One region of the Prevotella heparinolytica genome, then DNA from elsewhere that is predicted to be linked to it. Evidence: riboswitches for the same ligand, from Rfam matches in the RefSeq annotation. Region 1 holds a riboswitch; each other region holds the start of a gene.
The links. A riboswitch is a leader RNA that binds a small molecule or an ion and turns the genes downstream of it on or off. The one in region 1 is predicted to bind cobalamin.
Positions count from the first base shown of each region.

Region 2: linked by a shared signal. The riboswitch ahead of C3V43_RS10200 (ribonucleoside-diphosphate reductase subunit alpha) and the one ahead of C3V43_RS13690 (TonB-dependent receptor plug domain-containing protein) in region 1 are both predicted to bind cobalamin.
Region 3: linked by a shared signal. The riboswitch ahead of C3V43_RS04165 (putative transporter) and the one ahead of C3V43_RS13690 (TonB-dependent receptor plug domain-containing protein) in region 1 are both predicted to bind cobalamin.

Region 1 covers NZ_CP027234.1:3,387,843-3,391,121, forward strand. The annotation lists gene C3V43_RS13675 (hypothetical protein) at 116-370, shown strand; gene C3V43_RS13680 (protein-export chaperone SecB) at 363-779, shown strand; gene C3V43_RS13685 (hypothetical protein) at 781-1,329, shown strand; cobalamin riboswitch at 1,374-1,575, shown strand; gene C3V43_RS13690 (TonB-dependent receptor plug domain-containing protein) at 1,637-3,279, shown strand, end outside.
Region 2 covers NZ_CP027234.1:2,520,023-2,523,301, reverse strand. The annotation lists gene C3V43_RS10200 (ribonucleoside-diphosphate reductase subunit alpha) at 1-1,259, opposite strand, end outside; cobalamin riboswitch at 1,330-1,547, opposite strand; gene C3V43_RS10190 (hypothetical protein) at 2,012-2,416, shown strand; gene C3V43_RS10185 (YgjP family zinc-dependent metalloprotease) at 2,437-3,147, opposite strand.
Region 3 covers NZ_CP027234.1:1,002,130-1,005,408, forward strand. The annotation lists gene C3V43_RS04160 (TonB-dependent receptor) at 1-179, opposite strand, end outside; cobalamin riboswitch at 310-518, opposite strand; cobalamin riboswitch at 962-1,169, shown strand; gene C3V43_RS04165 (putative transporter) at 1,463-3,151, shown strand; gene cbiB (adenosylcobinamide-phosphate synthase CbiB) at 3,188-3,279, opposite strand, start outside.

The DNA.
Region 1 (3,279 bases):
AGATGGTAAAAATATTGGGATGAATTTGGCGTATTGAGAGAAAAATAATATCTTTGCATAAAGTTTATAAGTGATTAGTTATCATCAAGGCTTGATATATCAAAAGATTGGGATTATGAATACCATATTAGAACAATTAAAGCAATATTTTAATAATAGCCCACGGGCTATTATTGAACAAGAGTGGGAGGAATTTGATTCCTATAACACAGGACCTACAATAGATGATTTTTTATCATTTACAAGCAATTGGTCATTCAAATGGAAAGGAACGTCAGAAAATAAAAACAAGAAAACTCCGGATTTGTATTCGGAGTTTTCTTATATTTGTACCCAATATTCACCAATAATATTCTTTTATCATGAATAAGGCTGCTTTTTCTTTGGAGAAATATATCTTTAATAGAGTGAGAATTGATTTTGATTTAAACAAGTTGTCAGAATTGGAAATTGATTTTAAACCTTCGGGAAGTTTTAAGCAAATGAACCCTAATTCTGTTTTTGACCTAAAGTTTATATTTTCTGCGAAAGATAAAGGTGCTTCGGAGTCTTTTGTCTCGGTTGAGTGTCATGCAACTTTTAAATTTGCAAGCAATATCCAATTTAATGAGATTCCTTCTTTTTTCTATGCAAACAGTATTGCAATAGTGTTTCCATATGTTAGAGCTTTTGTGAGTACAATAACGCTTCAGGCAAATGTTCCTCCCATTGTTTTACCGACAATGAATTTGTCTTCCTTGGAAGAACCTTTGAAGAAACACACTAAAGAAGTGCAATGAGATGAAGCTTTTCCAGACGGTAGAGGATAGAGATAATCCTGATTACATAGAATCGAATGCTCCTTTTATTTGCAAAGCTGCAAATGCATGGCTGGGAGAGGGATATTATTTCTGGGATACATTGATTGCAAATGCACATTGGTGGGGCAAGGTGAGGTATAGAGAAAATTATGTAATTGTAGAATATACGTGTGACTTATTGAATGGAAAATGCTTTGACCTGCATGGTAACATGGAACATCTGAAATCCTTTAATGAAGTAATTGATTTCTTGAAGTCCCAAAAGTTGGTTACTAAGACTACCACGGTTGCCAAAGTGATAGAGTATTTGAAGAGTAAAGCCGGTTTAGCTTCTAAGTATGATGGGATTAGGGCTTATGGTCATTTCTCGAGATCAAATCCTATTTTTATTCCATTTGAAGATAGTGAAAAAAGTTGCTTAGAATTACTCCCTGCTGTACAGATTTGTCTGTTTCGTAAGAAATCTTTCAATTTAAGTGCCGGCAAAATCATCTACCCCAATCATTATAACATAAATTACTTGGTGTAATAAAAACTTCTTTTTTAACGATATTATAATATCATTTGTTATTCTTATCTTTGCCCCTGTTTTGTTCCGCCTTCTCCATTCGGAGAATATGGATGAAAAGGGAACCGGGTGGAAATCCCGGACAGTCCCGCTGCTGTGAGTTTCGCGGAGGGTGCATCGATACCAATGCCACTATCCTTGAAGAAAGGATGGGAAGGCGATACACCGGAAACAAGTCAGAAGACCTGCAAAACAAAGTCGAAAAATTGTCCGCTCGAGGAAAGCGGACAATGCACGGATTTTTATAAGATTAATTTTAATTGTCTGTATGGCCGGATATATGAGGAGGCAACTGGCTCGCATCTGTATCTTGGGAATAAGCGTCTTGCCGCTTGCCGCTCAGGAGGCGGGAAGGGATACCATTACCGGAAAGGTGCACGAGATAGAGATGGTGGTGGTGACGGCACGACGGCTACCGAACAAGGTGACATCGGCCGTGCCCGTGCAAACCATGTCGAAGCAGGAGATGGAACGGCTGGGAATACAGGGCATGGCAGATGCAGTGAGACGATTTGCCGGCGCCAACGTGAAGGATTACGGGGGAATAGGGGGACTGAAAACAGTATCGATACGCAGCATGGGAGCACCGCATACGGCTGTCAGCTATGACGGGGTGGCGGTGAGCAACTGCCTGGCGGGGCAGATTGACATCGGACGGTTCTCGACGGACAATGTGGCGATGCTTTCGCTGGCAGTGGGGCAAGGGGAGGATTTGTTGCAGTCGGCCCGTTTGTATGCCTCGGCGGGGGTGCTGAACATTGAGACGGAGAAACCGTATTTGGAGGAGGGACGGAACACGGCTTTCCAGGTCAGGATGAAAGGCGGGTCGTTCGGCTATGTGAGTCCTTCGTTGCGATGGTGGCAGCGAGTGGGCGACCGCACGCGCCTGGCTGTGAATGCCGACTACATGAGGGCCGATGGGGTATATCCGTTTACGTTGGTGAACGGGAAGTATGTGACGAAGGAGAAGCGGCACAATTCGGCCATCTATTCGTGGCAGGGCGAAGCGGCTTTGTATCATACGTTCGGGGATGGAGGCGAACTGGATGTGAAAGGGGGCTATTACTATTCGCGAAGGGGGCTGCCGGGTGCGGTGACGCTCTACAACCCGTTATCGGACGAGACGCTTCGGGATGAGAACCCGTTTGTGCAGGCGCGCTACAAGAAGCGTTTCTCGCCGCGGTGGAGCGTGCAGGCGCAGGCCAAGTATACGCATGGATGGAACTTGTATGAGGATAAGGGGAAGGAGTATGAGCAGGGAGTATATCGGGGCGTGCACCGGCAAGACGAGTATTACCTGTCGGCAACGGCATTGTACAGCCCGTCATTGGCTTGGTCGCTGTCGGTGGCGCAAGACGGGGCGGTGAATAAGTTGCGAAGCAACCTGAACGACTGTCCGTTTCCCACGCGATATACTTCGCTGACGGCTTTTAACGCGCGCTACCGGCAAGGGGCGGTGACGGCCACGGGCACGCTGGTGCATACGTTTGTGACCGAACGGGTGAGGGTGGGAGAGGCGCCCGATGATTTTCAGCGTCTGGCTCCGTCACTCTCCATCAGCCTGAAACCGTGGAAGGAGGAGGAGCTCTTCTTGCGTCTGATGTACAAAAGCACGTTCCGTATGCCTACATTCAACGATTTGTATTATTACAGGCTTGGCAACCGAAGCCTGCGCCCGGAGAAGGCGAACGAGTATAACGTGGGCATTACGTGGAGCCGCTCGTCTTGGCGGTTGCCGGATTATCTGTCCGTTACGGTGGATGCGTATTATAACGACGTGACCGACAAGATTGTGGCTTTTCCCACCACGTATGCGTGGCGGATGGCAAACTATGGCAAGGTGCGTGCCGTAGGGGTGGACATTACGCTGGCCACGGCGGTGGCTTTGGGCAGAAGCATGAAGCTGGCCAT
Region 2 (3,279 bases), 870 kb from region 1:
TCGTGCGCCTTCATGCGGTCGTCTCCGTTGTTGGTGCGGAGCTGCAAGAATTCGGGCAGGTCTTTGTGCCAAACATCGAGGTAGACGGCCACGGCACCCTGCCGCATTCCCAATTGGTCGACGGCCACGGCAGTGTCGTTCACCAGCTTCATCCAGCGGATGACACCTCCGGCCACGCCTTTGAAACCCCGGATGTTTCCACCCGTGGCGCGCACCTTGCCGAAGTACATGCCCATGCCGCCGCCGAACTTGCTTACGGTGGCAAAGTTGTCGATGCTGCGGTATATGCCTTCGAGGCTGTCGGGCACGGTATCGATGAAACAACTGGAGAGCTGATGGTAGGGCTTCCGGGCATTGGAAAGGGTGGGCGTTGCCATGGTCACTTCCAGCAGGCTCAGCATATCGTAGAATTTCCTCACCCACTCCAGCCGGTCGTGCTTTTCGGGCAGGGCCAGATGCAAGGCGATGCCCAGAAACATCTCCTGCACCGACTCCATCAGCTCCGCCGAGCGTGTGCGGATGAGGTATCGCTTATAGAGCAAGTCCAGCCCCGAATAGTTGAAGAGCTTGTCGCGTTCGGGACGGATAAACCCGGAAGCCGTTTCTATCTCCTGCCGCGAGTAGGAGGCGAGAATGTAACTGCCGTACAAAGCCGCGTCCGTGAGGAAACTCAGTTTATCGTAATAAGATTGAATGCCGGTTCTCTCCGCCTGCGCTTTCAGCTCTTTCGCCATACGGAAGCCGAGCAGCCGGGCGGCGATAAACTCCCAGTCGGGGGCTTCCTGCGTGGTGAGTTCCACGGCTGCCTTAATGAGCATCGCCAGCCGTTCTTCGGCCGCCATGTCGGGCTTGCAGAAACCTGCGAACTTCTCGGCCAAGACGTTCAGGCTGTATTCACTGCCCGTAAAGTCGTTTTGTATCTCTTTCAGCACATGGGCCACGGTCTCGTCTTTCGCTCCGTCAACAATCTGTGTGAGGGCTTTCCTCCGCTCGGTGCGTTGCCAGCGATAAAGTATGTAGCTTTTGGCCTCGGCATAGAAGCCGTGTTCCATCAAACTGCGCTCTACCTCGTCCTGAATGCACTCCACCGCACGTTTGTCTTCGTTCCGGTTCAGGAACTGCTCCACTTCATCGGTAATGGCGCAGAGGGCTTCGTCAGTAATGTCCTTGCCCGTGCCGACAAAACTTTTGCGTATGGCAATGGCTATTTTTTCTCTGTTATAGGACTCCACAGTCCCATTCCTTTTAACTATCTGCATGTGATGTTTTTGGATTTGAATAAAAAATACTCGTACACTTTTGCCGCCGTTCCCTAATCCCACGAGCGGAAGCGGCTTTTCGAGAATGGCAGGTCTTCTGACTGGCTCCTCGTTTCCGGCGCCTTCCCGCAATCTCAAACGCAGTTTTCAAGAATGCAGTGGCAACAGGTTGTGCCGGAAATTTAGACGGAGTTTCACAGCAGCGGGACTGTTCGGGATTTCCACCCGATTCCCTTTTAATCCGGACGGAGGGAAAATCCGCCCGAAACCATTTCAGGGACAAAGATAGCACAAATTGGAATTATTACATTATTAAAACTGCTTAAAAAAGCATCATCTGCCGGTTACTTGAAAATGAGCGGGAGGCTTCCCGAAGCACATCTTTCTTTTCAAAAAATCATACCAAAACAGATTCCGGTGCAACCATAAAAAATCAAAAAAAGAAGGTTAGGCAAGCTCAGTCCCATATCGAGGCTACATGAGTCGTATACTGATGTATGATCAGTCGTATACTGAAGCCACATCAGTCGTATACTGATCCTACCCCCTCTCAGAAGTACTTCTGGGCGGTCTTTTTCCCACTCTCCCGACTCGTTGCCGGAGACAGAAACCAAACGGTAAACGATTGTTACAGACACAGCGTTCTTGCAATCGCGTCGCCCGTCTTTTTCCATCCGCTATTCTCCGGCAAAAAAGCGGCCGGTACGAATTTATTCGCTACATTTGCAGCATTCTCTAAACACACTCCAACTATGGCACACCGTCTGAACACCAACAAGCAGTTTATGGTAGGTAACGGCATCCTTGCTTTCGCCGTGATTTTTGTAGTCGTCATCTTCGTTTACATGAGCATGAGGTTGCAACAACAGAAAAACGAAGAACGGAACTTCACAGAGACATACACCATCACACTGACCAAAGGATTTGCCGGAGATTCGCTCTCACTGCTCGTCAACGACAGCCTGCTGGCAAGGCTGAAAATCACCGAAGAACCGTTTGAAATGGAAGTGAAACGCTTTGCCGAACAGAGCGCGCTGATGATTGTGGACAACCTCACCGACCGGCTCTCCCTGTTTGAATTGAGCGAGAAGGGAGGCAACTACCGGTTCGAGAAAGAGAACGGAGAGGTGAAACAACTGTCGCAGACGCAGCATTAACAGCCTGAGGCACGCACACGTCAAAACTCCGTGCGGTATTGCTTCAATTCCATGCGCAAGGCTTCCGCTTTGCCCTCCGTCAGCTTGTCCAATAAAGCCCAAAAGCGTTCGCCGTGGTTCATTTCGCGGGTATGCGCCAACTCATGAAGCAATACATAATCTATCAGATGCTTGGGAAGAAGAACCAAATAATAGGAAAGATTGATGTTGCCACGCATGGAACAACTGCCCCAACGCCCGCTGCTGGAGTTAATCTTCACACTCTTATAAGGCAGGTTGTGCTTCACGGAAAGCATATACAGACGTGGAGGAAGAATAATCTTCGCATTACGGCGCAGGGCCTCCTCAATCACCTTGCGCAACCAAGATTGCAGGTTCCTGTCCGAGAAATCCGCATCCGGCGGACAGATAATCTGCATCTCGCCTAACTCCGAACGAGACAGGAAACGCGCCCTCTGCCCTGCCACCAAAGCCAGCTTAAAGAACTCCGTATCGATACGGTAATCCAAATCTATCAACTTGCGGTTCTGTTTCTCTCCGGCGGCAGCCCTCAGGCGCGGACGAAGCTCCTCCAAAGCTCTCTTTACCTCGGCAAGAGACGTTCCGGGAGGCACCGTGACGTGGACACCGTCTTCCCTCGTCCGAAAGATGAGACGACGCGCACGGACATTGACACGAATAAGCATAGGCCCGAACTCCTTGTCTTCCAATATGTGTTCCTTATGTTCCATAATGACAAGGCAAAAGAACGAAGATTTGACCGGAAAAACAAGTATTCGCCCGCTAAAAGCGAACAGAATGTCCGATAACGGACACATCCTCAAAAAAGTATCACACTAATACACAACACTTTAGTATCATGG
Region 3 (3,279 bases), 1.2 Mb from region 1:
CTGCCGCGGTCGTCCGTATAAGTTCCGGACGTTGTTCCCTCGATGGCAATGGTGGCTTGAGCGATGGGGGTTCCGTTCCGGTCTGCAACTTTCCCGGACAGGGTGGCTTTATTCTGCGCCGCCATATATGCAGGCAGCAGCATGATGAGTATCAATGACAGATATGCGGTAATTCTCATTCCGATTCCTTTAAGCATTCGTAAACTTGCTTTCACGGAGAGAAGAAAAACAAAGAGAAAGATTCCTTGTATCGATATAGGTAGGAATACCTCGACTCGATGTTTTGCGGCTTTATTCCCCCGAAAGCACAAAAACCATATCGTCTTGGCAGGTCTTCTGACTTGTCCCTCTTTGAATGCCTTCCCATCCCTTTTTTGAAGACAGTGGCTTGCAGAATACTCAAAGATATCGAAAGGACTTACAGCAGCGGGTCTGTTCAGGATTTGCACCTGATTCCCTTTTCATCGCATTTCTCTCTTATGGAATGGAGGATGCGAACCAAAATCGGCAGCAAAGATAAGAAAAAAAACACTATCGGATGCTTTCTTTTTTAATTCACTAATGCTTTCTTCTGATTGCGGTGCTCTTGGCATGATTTCAGGATAGCCCTGTATAGCTTTACGACAGATGCTCTATGAGTCATGTTTTTTTATCATGACGTGTCGATGCTTTATGTCTTTCCTGTTTCTTCTTTTACCCCTCTCAGAAGTACTTCTGAGAGGGGGTGGAATCAGTCGGCGACTGAAATGGTTTCAGTCCCTGACTCAAATGGTTTCAGTCGCCGACTGAATCACATTCACTCAGTGACTGAAATAAGTTGTGTTGGAAAGCCATCGGGGTTTCCGTCTGTTTTGTAAAATAAAATAGATAAAAACACGCATGAAGGAACCTTTGTCGATGAGACGAGCCGGTCGCTTTCGAAAAAAAACGGCCGTTTTTTTGTATTGCTTCCGATTTCCATTATCTTTGTGCCTGAATTGGTTTCGGATGAACGTTTCCGTCATTCGGATTAAAAGGGAATCGGGTGCAAATCCCGGACAGTCCCGCTGCTGTGAAGCTCTGTTGAAATCTTGAAAAGAACCTTTGCCACTGATACGTGCGCTGTATGTATCGGGAAGGCTTCAAGATTAGGAGTCAGTCAGAAGACCTGCCATTCGTTAAATGCTGCCTTTGCTCGTGGGATTAGGAAGACAGCGCGTAAAAAACAAATAGTCGACATTCGGATCTGGAAGAGGTATGCTTGTGACAAGGTATGCCTATGACGCAGTGCATTGTCGGGGCATGTATGTGCCGGCAGTTGTATCGGACTAAGCTAAAACACGGCAATATGCCCATATAAATAGCTGTTTCAATGTGTAAAGTGCGTATCCCCGGAGAAGTGATTTCTGTGGGGATACTTTTAAAAAGATCTCAAAGCCCGATTATTGATTGTTTTACCATTTATATAACCAATGTAGCAACTATGGAATTATTAAGGAATCTTTTTGAAGGTTATCCCAATCTTTGGGGAGGCGGAGTGGCACATTCCGTTCTTGTTTTGTCGCTTGTCATCGCTTTCGGCATTATATTGGGAAAGGTGAAAGTGGCGGGCATTTCGTTGGGTGTCACTTGGATATTGTTTGTAGGCATTGTTTTCGGACATTTCAATTTGAATTTGAACGAACATCTGCTACACTTTCTGAAAGAATTCGGGCTGATTCTCTTTGTATATTCCATCGGCCTGCAAGTGGGACCCGGTTTTTTCTCCGCCTTCAGGAAAGGTGGGCTTACGCTGAACATGCTGGCGGTGCTGGCTGTTTTCGTCAGCGTGCTGACTACCGTCCTGCTTCATTTTCTTACGGATATACCCATTACCACAATGGTCGGCATCCTGTCCGGAGCAGTGACGAATACTCCCGGTCTGGGCGCCGCCCAACAAGCCAACAGCGACCTGACCGGAGTAGATGCGCCCGAAATAGCTTTGGGCTATGCCGTGGCCTATCCGTTGGGTGTCATAGGGTGCATCCTGTCACTGCTGGCGCTGAAATATCTGTTTCGCATAGATGCGGGCAGGGAAGAGGCGGAAGCGGAGTGCGGGTTGGGACATCAGCAGGAGCTGACGGTCAGCCCCGTCTCTGTGGAGATACGCAATGAAGCCATAGACGGCAAGAAGATAAAAGAGGCAAAACCGTTGCTGAACCGCGCGTTTGTCATCTCCCGCATACGCCATCACGGAGGCAACGGAGAAGCGGAACTGGCAAGTGCCGACACCGTGTTGCATGTAGGGGATGAGATTCTCTTCATTGCCGACCCCAAGGATGTGGAGGCCATTATTGCCTTTCTGGGCAAAAGAATCACGGTGGAGTGGGAGAAGGTGGACAAGAAACTGATATCCCGCCGTTTTCTTATCACGAAGCCCGAACTGAACGGGAAGTCGCTGGCGCAACTGAAGATACGCAAGAATTTCGGAGCCAGCATCACGCGTGTGAACCGTTCGGGCGTCGACTTGGTGGCTGCTCCGAACCTGCAATTACAGATGGGCGACCGGGTGACGGTTGTGGGCAGCGAGCTTGCAATGGGGCATGCCGAGAAGGTGCTGGGCAACTCGCTGAAGCGCCTGAACCACCCAAATCTGATTCCCATCTTTTTGGGCATTGCACTGGGTTGTATATTGGGAAGCATCCCCTTCATGTTTCCCGGCATTCCGCAACCCGTGAAACTGGGACTGGCAGGAGGGCCGCTTATCGTCTCCATCCTTATCAGTCGTTTCGGCCCGCGCTACAAACTGATAACCTATACTACGATGAGCGCAAATCTGATGATACGCGAAATAGGCATTTCACTCTTTCTGGCGTGCGTGGGACTCGGAGCAGGGAAAGGTTTTGTAGATACCATTATCCATGAAGGAGGTTATGTATGGATTGCCTATGGAGCCATCATTACAGTAGTCCCCCTGCTCATTGCCGGTATGGTGGGACGTTATTTCTGGAAGCTGAATTATTTTACGCTCATCGGTGTGCTTTCCGGCTCGAATACCAATCCGCCCGCACTGGCCTACTCTTCGGAACTGACCTCTTGCGATGCTCCTGCCGTAGGATATGCCACGGTTTATCCGTTGACCATGTTTTTGCGGGTGCTCACGGCGCAAATGCTGATACTGGCATTGGGATAGGGAGGTTTGAATTAAATGTTTTAGGGGAATCTGTCATCAATGAATCCAATAAAACAACGTGGAGAAGAGGAATACCAGCAGAATCATCAAAACCTCCGTGCGACGGTTGATACGGATGGCCGGCCGCA